DNA from 3 places in the Streptomyces sp. NEAU-sy36 genome. Region 3 is predicted to be linked to each of the others. Evidence: riboswitches for the same ligand, from Rfam matches in the RefSeq annotation. Region 3 holds a riboswitch; each other region holds the start of a gene.
What was found. Region 3 has a riboswitch for cobalamin ahead of HZZ00_RS20025 (HoxN/HupN/NixA family nickel/cobalt transporter). Riboswitches for the same ligand answer to the same signal wherever they lie in the genome.
Positions count from the first base shown of each region.

Region 1: it holds a riboswitch for cobalamin, as region 3 does, so the genes downstream of both, HZZ00_RS30975 (ribonucleoside-diphosphate reductase subunit alpha) here and HZZ00_RS20025 (HoxN/HupN/NixA family nickel/cobalt transporter) in region 3, are expected to answer to the same signal.
Region 2: it holds a riboswitch for cobalamin, as region 3 does, so the genes downstream of both, HZZ00_RS08725 (cobalamin biosynthesis protein) here and HZZ00_RS20025 (HoxN/HupN/NixA family nickel/cobalt transporter) in region 3, are expected to answer to the same signal.

Region 1 is NZ_CP058977.1:7,103,727-7,107,936, forward strand. It holds gene mctP (monocarboxylate uptake permease MctP) at 1-692, shown strand, start outside; gene HZZ00_RS30970 (GNAT family N-acetyltransferase) at 775-1,281, shown strand; cobalamin riboswitch at 1,299-1,459, shown strand; gene HZZ00_RS30975 (ribonucleoside-diphosphate reductase subunit alpha) at 1,585-3,948, shown strand; gene HZZ00_RS30980 (ribonucleotide-diphosphate reductase subunit beta) at 4,005-4,210, shown strand, end outside.
Region 2 is NZ_CP058977.1:1,921,448-1,925,657, reverse strand. It holds gene HZZ00_RS08740 (lysozyme) at 1-415, shown strand, start outside; gene HZZ00_RS08735 (inorganic phosphate transporter) at 571-1,827, shown strand; gene HZZ00_RS08730 (hypothetical protein) at 1,862-2,089, shown strand; cobalamin riboswitch at 2,223-2,365, shown strand; gene HZZ00_RS08725 (cobalamin biosynthesis protein) at 2,466-3,428, shown strand; gene HZZ00_RS08720 (cobyric acid synthase) at 3,425-4,210, shown strand, end outside.
Region 3 is NZ_CP058977.1:4,400,842-4,405,051, forward strand. It holds gene HZZ00_RS20020 (alpha/beta hydrolase) at 1-1,379, shown strand, start outside; cobalamin riboswitch at 1,691-1,880, shown strand; gene HZZ00_RS20025 (HoxN/HupN/NixA family nickel/cobalt transporter) at 1,907-3,016, shown strand; gene HZZ00_RS20030 (D-Ala-D-Ala carboxypeptidase family metallohydrolase) at 3,160-3,939, opposite strand; gene HZZ00_RS39120 (GH25 family lysozyme) at 3,974-4,210, opposite strand, start outside.

The sequences.
Region 1 (4,210 bases), 2.7 Mb from region 3:
TCGCGGCCGGGGTCAAGGTGGACAACGGGCAGCTGGCGATCCCGCAGCTGTTCGAGAACATGTTCCCGGACTGGTTCACCGGCGTAGCCTTCGCGGCCATCGGCATCGGCGCGCTGGTCCCGGCGGCGATCATGTCCATCGCGGCGGCGAACCTCTTCACCCGCAACATCTACAAGGACTTCATCAAGCCGGACGCCACGCCGAAGCAGGAGGCCCAGGTCTCCAAGTTCGTGTCGCTGCTGGTGAAGGTGGGCGCGCTGGTCTTCGTGCTCGGCATGGACAAGACGGTCGCGATCAACTTCCAGCTGCTGGGCGGCATCTGGATCCTGCAGACCTTCCCGGCGCTGGTCGGCGGTCTGTTCACCCGCTGGTTCCACCGCTGGGCGCTGCTCGCCGGCTGGGCGGTCGGCATGGTCTACGGCACCCTCGCCGCGTACGGTGTCGCCTCGCCGACCCAGAAGCACTTCGGCGGCTCGGCCGACGAGATCCCGGGCATCGGCCAGATCGGCTACATCGGCATGACGGCGTTCGTGCTGAACGTCGTGGTCACCGTGGTCCTCACCGTCGTCCTCAAGGCCGTGAAGGCCCCCGAGGGCGTGGACGAGACGAGCCCCGCGGACTACACGGCCGACGCGGGTGACGCGGGGGTCGAGGTGGAACTGCCGCCGGCCACGGCGGGCACCACCCACTGACCGGATCCGGAGACGGGGAACCGCGCACGGGCCGCCGGAAAGCACATGCTCCGGCGGCCCGTTGTCGTGCACACTCGCCGGCATGGACCTCCGAATCCGCCCCGCGGACCCGGCCGAGTACGGCGAACTCGGCGAGCTCACGGCCGAGGCGTACCTCCTCGACGGCCTCCTCGACTTCGGCGAGAGCGACCCGTACCTGCCCGTGCTCAAGGACGTGGCCGCGCGAGCCGCCTCGGCCGAGGTGCTCGCAGCCGTGCTGGGGGACCGCGTCGTCGGCGGCGTGACCTTCGTCCCCTCGGGCGGCCCCGTCGCCGACATCGCGGGGCCCGGCGAGGCCGAGATCCGGGCGCTGGCGGTGCGGCGCGAGGCGCGCGGCAGGGGCGCCGGCGAAGCCCTCGTGCGCGCCTGTGTCGAGCGCGCCCGGGCCACCGCGGGGTGCTCGTCCGTCGTCCTCTCCAGCCAGCGCGCCATGCACAGCGCTCACCGGCTCTACGAACGCCTCGGGTTCGTGCGCACGCCCGAGCGGGACTGGAACCCCCTCCCGGAGCTGGACGACGTCACTCTCATCACCTACAAGTTGACGCTCTGACACCAGGGCGACACAACATCTGGGGGTGACACGGCGGCCCGGCACTAGATGTATGCTCATGCTCGCTGTCGCCGCAGGGGAATCCGGTGCGAATCCGGAACTGTCCCGCAACGGTGTACTTGTGCGTATCCGCGTACAGGAGTCAGTCCGAGGACCTGCCGACAGCGCACCCGGCCGTCCGGTCCGGGTGCCCTGAGACGTCCGGGCCTCGTGGAGTGGGCCGGTGGACGCGACGCCGTGTGCGCTCGTGGCTGCCCCCTGCCCTCCGCCAGGCCCCCGTGCCGAGCGAGGGAGAGCCCCCACGTGACCATCGCGCCAGCCGACCCGGCATCAGCCCCGGATCTGGAGAACGACGGTCCCGGTGCCGCGCTGCTGCGGACCCTGACCGAGCTGACCGCAGACCTCCCCGACGCCGACCCCGGCCGGGTCGCCGCCGCCGCGCTGCGCGGCCGGTCGGCCCACGCCGACGAGGCGGAGCTGCGCGAACTGGCGACCGAGGCCGCGGCCGGCCTGATCTCCGAGGACCCCGCGTACTCGCGGCTCGCCGCCCGGCTGCTGACCGTCTCCATCCGGGCCGAGGCCGCCTCGCAGGGCGTGACCTCGTTCACCGAGTCGGTCGCCGTCGGACACCGCGAAGGCCTCATCGCCGACCGGACCGCCGAGTTCGCGCGGGTCCACGCCGCCCGCCTCGACGCGCTGGTGGACACCGGCGCCGACGACCGCTTCGGCTACTTCGGCCTGCGCACCCTGCACAGCCGCTACCTGCTGCGCCACCCGATCACCCGCAAGGTCATCGAGACGCCCCAGCACTTCATGCTGCGGGTCGCCGCGGGTCTGGCCGAGGACGACTCCGTCCGCGCCCTGGACGAGGTCGCCGCGCTCTACGGGCTCATGAGCCGGCTCGACTACCTGCCCTCCTCCCCCACGCTGTTCAACTCCGGCACCCGGCACCCCCAGATGTCGTCCTGCTACCTCCTCGACTCCCCGCTGGACGAGCTGGACTCCATCTACGACCGCTACCACCAGGTCGCCCGGCTCTCCAAGCACGCCGGCGGCATCGGGCTGTCGTACTCCCGCATCCGGGCCCGCGGTTCGCTGATCCGGGGCACCAACGGGCACTCCAACGGCATCGTGCCGTTCCTGAAGACCCTGGACGCCTCGGTGGCCGCGGTGAACCAGGGGGGCCGGCGCAAGGGCGCGGCCGCGGTGTACCTGGAGACCTGGCACTCCGACATCGAGGAGTTCCTGGAGCTGCGGGACAACACCGGTGAGGACGCCCGCCGCACGCACAACCTGAACCTCGCGCACTGGGTGCCGGACGAGTTCATGCGCCGGGTCAACGCCGACGAGCAGTGGTCGCTGTTCTCCCCGGCGGACGTGCCTGAGCTGGTGGACCTGTGGGGCGCCGAGTTCGACGCCGCCTACCGCGAGGCGGAGCGCAAGGGGCTCGCGCGCAAGACCATGCCCGCCCGGGAGCTGTACGGCCGGATGATGCGCACCCTCGCGCAGACCGGCCAGGGCTGGATGACCTTCAAGGACGCCGCCAACCGCACCGCCAACCAGACCGCGGAGCCGGGCCAGGTCATCCACTCCTCCAACCTCTGCACGGAGATCCTGGAGGTCACCGACGACGGCGAGACGGCGGTCTGCAACCTGGGCTCCGTCAACCTGGGCGCGTTCGTCGACACGGCGACGGGGGACATCGACTGGGAGCGGCTCGACGGGACCGTCCGCACCGCCGTCACCTTCCTCGACCGCGTCGTGGACATCAACTTCTACCCGACCGAGCAGGCCGGCCGCTCCAACGCGAAGTGGCGTCCGGTGGGCCTGGGCGCGATGGGTCTCCAGGACGTCTTCTTCAAGCTGCGGCTGCCCTTCGACTCCCCGGAGGCGAAGGCGCTGTCCACCCGGATCGCCGAGCGGATCATGCTCGCGGCGTACGAGGCGTCCGCCGACCTCGCCGAGCGCAGCGGCCCGCTGCCCGCCTGGGAGCGGACCCGTACCGCGCGCGGGGTGCTGCACCCCGACCACTACGGTGTCCAGGAGACCTGGCCGGAGCGCTGGGCGGCGCTGCGCACCCGGATCGCGGCGGTCGGCCTGCGCAACTCGCTGCTGCTGGCGATCGCGCCGACGGCCACCATCGCCTCCATCGCGGGCGTGTACGAGTGCATCGAGCCGCAGGTGTCCAACCTGTTCAAGCGCGAGACGCTGTCCGGGGAGTTCCTCCAGGTCAACTCCTACCTGGTGCAGGACCTGAAGGACCTGGGCGTCTGGGACGCGCGCACCCGGGAGGCGCTGCGCGAGTCCAACGGCTCGGTGCAGGGCTTCGCGTGGATCCCCGAGGACGTGCGGGCGCTGTACCGCACGGCGTGGGAGATCCCGCAGCGCGGTCTGATCGACATGGCGGCGGCGCGCACCCCGTTCCTCGACCAGGCGCAGTCCCTGAACCTGTTCATGGAGACGCCGACCATCGGCAAGCTCTCCTCGATGTACGCGTACGCCTGGAAGTCCGGGCTGAAGACGACGTACTACCTGCGTTCGCGCCCGGCGACCCGGATCGCCCGCGCCGCCCGTGCGCAGCAGACCGTCCCCGTCCAGCAGGCCGCCGACCCCGAGGCCGTCGCCTGCTCCCTGGAAAACCCCGAGTCCTGCGAGGCCTGCCAGTGAAGACCGAACGAAACACCAACCTGCTCGACCCGGGCTTCGAACTGACCCTGCGCCCCATGCGCTACCCCGACTTCTACGAGCGCTACCGGGACGCCATCAAGAACACCTGGACCGTGGAGGAGGTCGACCTCCACTCGGACGTCGCCGACCTCGCCAAGCTCAGCCCGGCCGAGCAGCATCTGATCGGCCGCCTGGTCGCGTTCTTCGCGACGGGTGACTCGATCGTCGCCAACAACCTGGTGCTGACGCTGTACAAGCACAT
Region 2 (4,210 bases), 2.5 Mb from region 3:
GTACTTCGTGGCGCACGGCGGGGACTGGCGGGCCGACGGCTGGACGCTGCCGCCCGCGCTGGACATCGAGTACAACCCGTACAGCGCGAGGCACAAGTGCTACGGGCTGAGCAAGAAGAAGATGACGAAGTGGATCTGGTCCTTCAGCGACGAGATCCGGCGCGAGACCGGCCGCAGGCCTGTGATCTACACCACCTCGCAGTGGTGGAAGCTCTGCACCGGCGACAGCCGCGCCTTCGCCGCCACCCACCCCCTGTGGATCGCCCGCCACGGCACCTCCGGGCCGGGCCGGCTGCCGGGCGGCTGGCGGTACTGGACCTTCTGGCAGTACGACACCGCCGGCCGGCTGCCGGGTGACCAGGATCTCTTCAACGGCACCGCCGGCCGGCTGCGGACCTTCGCGCTGGGCTGGTAACCCAAGGGACGCCTGGGCGCGCCCGGGACGGGCGGCGAAAGCGGAGGTCCACACCCCCCGTTACGGACACCCTCGTGCCCGCCCCAGTTCATCTTCCGTTCACCCAGGTTGCCTACGTTCATCCAGCCAACGACCTCGAACGATTGCCTGGGTAAATGGAAAGCTTCTCGCTGATCCTCGCGATTGTGGTGGTGACCGCACTCGCGTTTGATTTCACGAACGGTTTCCACGACACCGCGAACGCGATGGCCACCACCATCTCCACAGGCGCCATGAAGCCGAAGCTCGCGGTGGCCATGTCCGCCTCCCTCAACCTGGTGGGCGCCTTCCTCTCCGTGGAGGTCGCCAACACGATCTCCAAGGGTCTCGTCGACGAGAGCGGCATCCGTCCCGAGGTCATCTTCGCCGCCCTGGTCGGCGCGATCCTCTGGAATCTGGTGACCTGGCTGGTGGGCCTGCCCTCCAGTTCCTCCCACGCCCTGATGGGCGGTCTGATCGGCGCCGCCGTCGCCTCCGCCGGATTCGGCGCCGTGCACGGCGGCGTCCTGGTGACCAAGGTGCTGCTGCCCGCGGTCGCGGCACCGGTCGTCGCGGGCATCGCCTCGATGGTCGCCACCCGCTCCTCCTACGGCATCGGCGGCAAGACCGAGGGCGAGGCCACCCGCAAGGGCTACCGCACCGGCCAGGTCGCCTCCGCCGCCCTGGTCTCCCTCGCGCACGGCACCAACGACGCGCAGAAGACGATGGGCATCATCACCCTCGCGCTGATCGCGGGCGGCGCCATCTCCCCCGGCTCCAACCCTCCCACCTGGGTGATCCTCTCCGCGGGCCTGGCCATCGCGGCCGGCACCTACATCGGCGGCTGGCGCATCATCCGCACCATGGGCACCGGCCTGACCGACCTGGAGCCCCGTCAGGGCTTCGCCGCCCAGACCAGCGCCGCGACGGCCATCCTGGCCTCCTCCCACCTCGGCTTCTCCCTCTCCACCACCCACGTCGTCTCCGGCGCCGTGATGGGCGCGGGCCTGGGCCGCAAGGGCGGCGTGGTCCGCTGGTCCACCGCCACCCGCATGGCCGTCGCCTGGGTGCTCACCCTGCCGGCCGCCGCCCTGGTCGGCGCGGGCGCCGAGGCCGTCACCGAGCTGGGCGACTGGGGCACCGCCGTGGTCGCCGTCTTCCTGGTCGCCGCGAGCGCCTGGATCTACAAGCTGTCCCGCCGCGAGGTCATCGACCACACCAACGTGGTCGCCGACCCGCCGGCGGAGCCCTCCGGCGTGGTCACCGCCGCCATCGCCGCGGTGACCCCGCCCCCGGCGGGCACCGTCGCCGACGGCCTGACCGCCACCATCCCGGCCCCGGCCGCCGAACCGGCGGCCACCGCCCCGGCCGTGCCGCCGGCCGCCACCGTCTGATCCCCGCGCCCCCGTTCACCAAGGAAGCATCCCCATGAAGATCGACTGGGCGGCCATCGGCTCCGTCTTCGGCGTCAGCCTCGTGTTCACGGTGGGCCTGGTGGCCCTGTTCACCCTCGGGGTCAACGGCCTGGCCCGGCGCGAGAAGGCCGCCGCCCAGGGCGAGTCCGCGGCGCTCGCCGTCACCGGTGCCTACGTCTGCTTCGCGGCGTGCGCGGCGGCGGTGGCGTACGGCATCGTCCTGATCGTCTCCAAGTCCTGACCGCGCGGCCCCACTCGGCCGCACACCCCGAAGGCCCCCGCGCGCCCGTCGCGCGCCGGGGCCTTCGGCGTGCCCGTACCGTGGCGTGATGTGGGCATCCGCACACTCCCGCAGGTCAACGGCAAGTTGACGGCCGTTCCGGGCACGTGGTGGACTGCCCAGGCCATGTAGGGCGGCAGAAGAGGAAGCCGGTGCGAATCCGGCGCGGTCCCGCCACTGTCACCGGGGTGAACACCCCGGGAGCCAGGAACTCTCGCCGCCCGTTTTCTTCGTACCAGGGCGCGGACACCCTGAGTGAGGACCTGTATCGCCATGCTCGGCAGCCGAAGGACCAGTACCAGGACCACTGTCGCGGTGCCCACGGCCGGCTGAGCCGATGGGTGCCGATCGCAGGTATGCGTACGGCGCCGCCGCCGGGCTTCTCGGCGACCTGCTCCTCGGCGATCCCCGCCGCGGGCATCCGGTCGCCGCGTTCGGGCGTGCGGCCGCCGCGGTGGAGAGCGCGTTGTGGCACGACCACCGCGGCTGGGGCGCTCTGCACACCACCGTGTGCGCCGGTGGCGCCGTCGCGCTCGGGGCGCTGACCGCACGCGTCGTACGCCCCTCCCCCGCCGCCTCCGTCGCGCTGACCGCCACGGCCGCCTGGTCCGTGGTCGGCGGCACCTCGCTCGCCCGGGAGGCCCGGACCATCGGCCGCGCCCTGGCCGCCGGGGACGTCGAGGCGGCCCGCGCCCGGCTGCCCCATCTGTGCGGCCGGGACCCGCAGGCGCTGGACGCCGACGGCATCGCGCGGGCCGTGGTCGAGTCGGTCGCCGAGAACACCTCCGACGCGGTCGTGGGCGCCCTGGTGTGGGGCGCGGTCGCCGGGGTGCCGGGACTGCTCGGCTTCCGCGCGGTCAACACCCTGGACGCGATGGTGGGTCACAAGTCCCCGCGCCACCGCCGCTTCGGCTGGGCCGCCGCCCGCCTCGACGACGTGGCCGGCTGGCCGGGGGCCCGGCTGACCGCCGTGCTCGCCGCCGCGGCCGGAGGCGACCCGCGCGGCGCCGTACGCGCCTGGCGCGCGGACGCCCGCCGGCACCCGAGCCCGAACGCCGGTCCGGTGGAGGCCTCCTTCGCGGGCGCCCTCGGCGTCCGGCTGGGCGGCACCCTCTCCTACGGCGGCCGCGTGGAGCACCGCCCCGTCCTCAACGGCGCCACCGGACGGGCCGTCCGGGCCGGCGACATCGACCGGGCGGTACGGCTCTCCCGCCGCGTCGGTCTGCTCGCGCTCGGCACCACGGTCGCCGCGCGCCTCCTGGTCACCGGAGTCAAGGGTCTGAAGGGACACGGGAAATGAGCGGTGGTCTGCTCGTCGCCGGCACCACGTCGGACGCCGGCAAGAGCGTCGTGACGGCCGGGATCTGCCGCTGGCTGGCACGCCAGGGCGTGAAGGTCGCGCCGTTCAAGGCGCAGAACATGTCCCTGAACTCCTTCGTCACCCGCGAGGGCGCCGAGATCGGCCGCGCCCAGGCCATGCAGGCCCAGGCCTGCCGGATCGAGCCGACCGCGCTGATGAACCCCGTGCTGCTCAAGCCGGGCGGTGAGCAGAGCAGCCAGGTGGTGCTGCTGGGCAGGCCGGTGGGCGAGATGAGCGCGCGCGGCTACCACGGCGGGCGGCAGCGGCGGCTGCTGGGCACGGTGCTGGACTGCCTGGCCGAGCTGCGGCGCACGTACGACGCGGTGATCTGCGAGGGGGCGGGCAGCCCGGCCGAGATCAACCTGCGGCGCACCGACATCGTCAACATGGGGATCGCGCGCGGTGCCCGGCTGCCCGTGCTGGTCGTCGGGGACATCGACCGCGGGGGCGTCTTCGCCTCCTTCTTCGGCACCCTCGCCCTGCTCGCGCCCGAGGACCAGGAGCTGGTCGCCGGGTTCCTGGTGAACAAGTTCCGGGGCGACGTCTCGCTGCTGGAGCCCGGGCTGGACATGCTCCGGGACCTCACCGGGCGGCGGACGTACGGCGTGCTGCCGTTCCGGCACGGACTGGGGATCGACGAGGAGGACGGACTGCGGGTGTCCCTCCGGGGCGCCGTGCGGGAGTCGGCCGTCGCTCCCCCCGTCGGCGAGGACGTGCTGCGC
Region 3 (4,210 bases):
AGCCCATCCAGTGCGGCTGGGTCAGCGTGCCCGTCGACTACGCCCACCCGGACGGCAAGCAGATCAAGCTCGCCGTCGACCGTGTCGGCAGCACCGGCACCCCGGCCGAGCGCCAGGGCGCGCTCGTCTACAACCCGGGCGGCCCCGGCGGCTCCGGGCTGCGCTTCCCGACCCGGGTGACCGGCAAGAAGCCGGTCTGGGCGAACGTCGCCAAGGCCTACGACTTCGTCGGCTTCGACCCGCGCGGCGTCGGCCACTCGGCGCCCATCTCCTGCGCGGATCCGCAGGAGTTCGTGCGGGCACCGAAGGCGGACCCGGTCCCGGACACCGAGGCGGACAAGCTCGCCCAGCGCAAGCTGGCCCGCGCGTACGCCGAGGGCTGCCTGGACCGCACCGGCCGCGCCGTGCTCCAGCAGATGACCACGCCGAACACCGCCCGCGACCTCGACGTCATCCGCGCCGCGCTCGGCGAGCAGAAGCTCAACTACCTCGGCGTCTCCTACGGCACCTACCTCGGCGCCGTCTACGGCACCCTCTTCCCGGGCCACCTGCGCCGCATGATCGTGGACAGCGTGACCAACCCGGCCCAGGACAACATCTGGTACCAGGCGAACCTGAACCAGGACGTCGCCTTCGAGGGCCGCTGGAAGGACTGGGAGGACTGGGTCGCCGCCAACGACGCCGCCTTCCATCTCGGCACCACGCGCGCCGCCGTCCAGGACAAGTGGCTCCAACTGCGCGCCACCGCGAAGAAGAGCCCCATCGGCGGGGTCGTCGGTCCCGCCGAGCTGATCTCCTTCTTCCAGAGCGCCCCTTACTACGACTCCTCGTGGGTGCCGGTCGCCACCGTCTTCGGCAAGTACGTCGCCGGTGACACCCAGGCCCTGGTCGACGCTGCCGCCCCCGACATGTCGGACACCGCGGGCAACACCGCGTCGGAGAACTCCAACGCCGTCTACACGGCCGTCGAGTGCACCGACGCCAAGTGGCCCACCAGCTGGCGGACCTGGGACCGGGACAACACCCGGCTCAACCAGGACTACCCGTTCATGACCTGGGCCAACGCCTGGATGAACCTGCCGTGCGCCACCTGGCCGGTCAAGCAGCAGAACCCGGTCGACGTCACGACCCACAAGGGTCTGCCGCGGGTGCTGATCGTGCAGTCGACCCGCGACGCCGCGACCCCCTACGAGGGTGCGGTCGAGCTGCACAAGCGCTTCGCCGGCTCCCGTCTGATCACCGAGAAGGACGCGGGTTCCCACGGGGTGACCAGCCTGGAGAATCCCTGCATCAACCAGCGCGTCGACGCCTATCTGATCGACGGCGAACTGGACGGTTCCGACGTGACCTGCGCCCCGCACGCCACGCCCAAGCCGTGACCCCGTCCACACGGTGAGGAGGGGCGGCCGCACCACCCGGCCGCCCCTCGCTCGTCCCCGGGCCCGACCGTGAGGTCGACCGAGTCGCGCCCGGGCCACCCCGCGCTCCCTCTCCGCGACCTGCTCCGCCCTCGCCACACCCGGGTACCGGTCGCCTGGGCCGACCGCTTCTCCCTGCTCCCCGGCCGCCGATGGTGCGCCGCCCGGCACGTTCCGCGGACACACTCCATGGCCCCGTCATCGCGATCCGCGACATCCCGCCGCACCGCCTGGCGCGTCCACGCTGCCTTGCAACCTCGACGTCCGGCCTTCTAGGGTGAGCGGGCCGTGGTGTTCGGGAAGACCGGTGACAGCCCCCAGGGGCTCAGTCCGGAGCGGCCCTCGCCACTGTGATCGGGAAGTTCCCGCCCCACGCATTGCCACTGGCCTCGCGGCCGGGAAGGCAGGGGCGGGCGCGATGACCCGTCAGCCAGGAGACCGGCCACGGCACCACGAATCTGATCCACGAGGTGCTGGAGCGTGACCGTATGACCATGCCCGAAGGCGTGCCCGAAACCGCCGCCTCCCCTTCCTTCCGCTGGCGGCGCGCGGACACCGTCCGAACCGCCGGCCTCCTGACCGTGATCGTCGTCCTGCACGTGATCGCCTTCGGGATCCTCTTCCTGCTCGTCACCCCACGTCACTACGAGGTCGGCACCAAGGCGTTCGGGGTCGGCCTGGGCATCACGGCGTACACCCTCGGGATGCGGCACGCGTTCGACGCCGACCACATAGCCGCGATCGACAACACCACCCGCAAGCTGATGGCCGACGGGCAGCGGCCGGTCTCGGTCGGCTTCTGGTTCGCGCTCGGCCACTCCAGCGTGGTGATCGCCATGGCCGCGCTGGTCGCCGGAGGCGCGCAGCTCGCCGGCACCCTGATGAACGACGGCTCGCGCACCCACCAGGTACTCGGCACCGTCGGCACCACGGTCTCCGGCGGATTCCTGTACCTCATCGCCGCCCTCAACCTCGTCGCCCTGGTCGGCATCGCCCGTGTCTTCAAGGCCATGCGGGCCGGACGTTACGACGAGGCCGAGTTGGAGGCGCACCTCGACTCACGCGGCTTCATGAACCGCGTCCTGGGACGGCTCACCAAGTCCATCCGCCGCCCCGGCCAGATGTTCCCCCTCGGCTTCCTGTTCGGCATCGGCTTCGACACCACCACCGAGGTCCTGCTCCTCGCCCTCGCCGGCAACGGCGCCGCCGCCGGCCTCCCCTGGTACGCGATACTCTGCCTGCCCCTCCTCTTCGCCGCCGGCATGAGTCTCTTCGACACCCTCGACGGCACCTTCATGAACTTCGCCTACCAGTGGGCCTTCTCCAACCCCGTCCGCAAGGTGTTCTACAACCTCACCATCACCGGACTCTCCATCGCCGTCGCCTTCTTCGTCGGCACCATCGAACTGGTCGGCGTCCTGCACGACAAGCTCGGCCTGAGCGACGGCGTGTCCGGCTGGATCGCGGGCCTGGACCTCGACCACGTCGGCTACGTCATCGTCGGCCTCTTCGTGGTCGTCTGGGCCCTGGCCATCGGTTACTGGCGCGTGGCCAAGGTCGAGGAGCGCTGGAACGCCCGCACCGCGGACGCGGGTTGACCCTACGCGCACGGGCACCGAGGCCCTGCGGCAGGCGGGGCGGCCGGCCGGCCGCCCCGCTCAGCCACCTCGCGGGCCGGATCGACGGCGGGCCCGCCCCGCGCCGGCGACGCGGACGGGCCCGGTGCGCCGCAGCGGGCGGATCAGGCCACGCCGCTCTCCCACCACCATGAGCCGGAGCCGTATGACGGGTACTGGACACGGCTGTCGACGTGCTGCCACGAGTGCGTGTACGCCTCAAGGCCGGAGAAGCCGCACGTCTCGGCGATCCGGTAGGTCTGCAGGGTGCTGTAGCCGGAGACGACGATGTCCGCGGCGACGCCGTAGACGTGCATGCTGTTGGACGCGCCGCCCACCGCGGCGTTGTGCGCGATGCTACGGAAGCCGGAGTTGACCGTGATCGGGCTGTTCCCGGCCTTCTTGCGCACGGCCTCCAGCTTGTACATCAGTCGGCGCAGGTTCTCCTTGACCGTCGCGGCGTCGACCTTTCCGCCGCTGAAACCGGAGCCGTCCTGCGAGGAGAACTCGCTCCAGTCGAAGTGGGCGGTGGATCCGTCGCCGGCCTCAAGGCTGTCGAGTACGCTCTGCGTCTGCGGGCCGACGACGCCGTCCGCGGTCAACCCGTAGGCGGACTGGAAGCGTTGGACGGCGGCGCTCGTGGCCGGGCCGAAGGCGCCGTCCCAGGCGACGTAGGTCTGCTGGGCGCCGGACGCGGCCCAACCTCCGACACGGATCTGCAGTTCGACCACGTCGGAGCCGGAGGCGCCCTGCTGGAGGGTGCGGGACCAGCCGTAGGCCGAGGCCCGGCCCGCTGTCCGGAGGCCGATGGCCGCCGCCAGGCCGAGCGTGGCCGTCAGCCCTGCCGCGCCCCGGAGCAGGGCGCGGCGGTCGATGCCGTCGGCGGAGCGTCGTACCGGTGTCATGGAAGTCCCCTCATCTGTGATGACGTGCCGATGCTCAGGAAACGAGGCTCTGCCAGGTGTTCGAACCGACGATGCCGTCCACGGTGAGACCGTGCGCGGACTGGTACGAGCGCACCGCCGAGTCGGTCGCGGACCCGAACGAACCGTCCACCGTCAGCGCGGAACCGTGGGCGTCGAGCTGGCTCTGCACCGCCTGGACCGCGGGACCCGACGATCCCTGCTGCACGGTGAGGACGAGGGCCTGCCAGGTCGCGGGGCCGACGACGCCGTC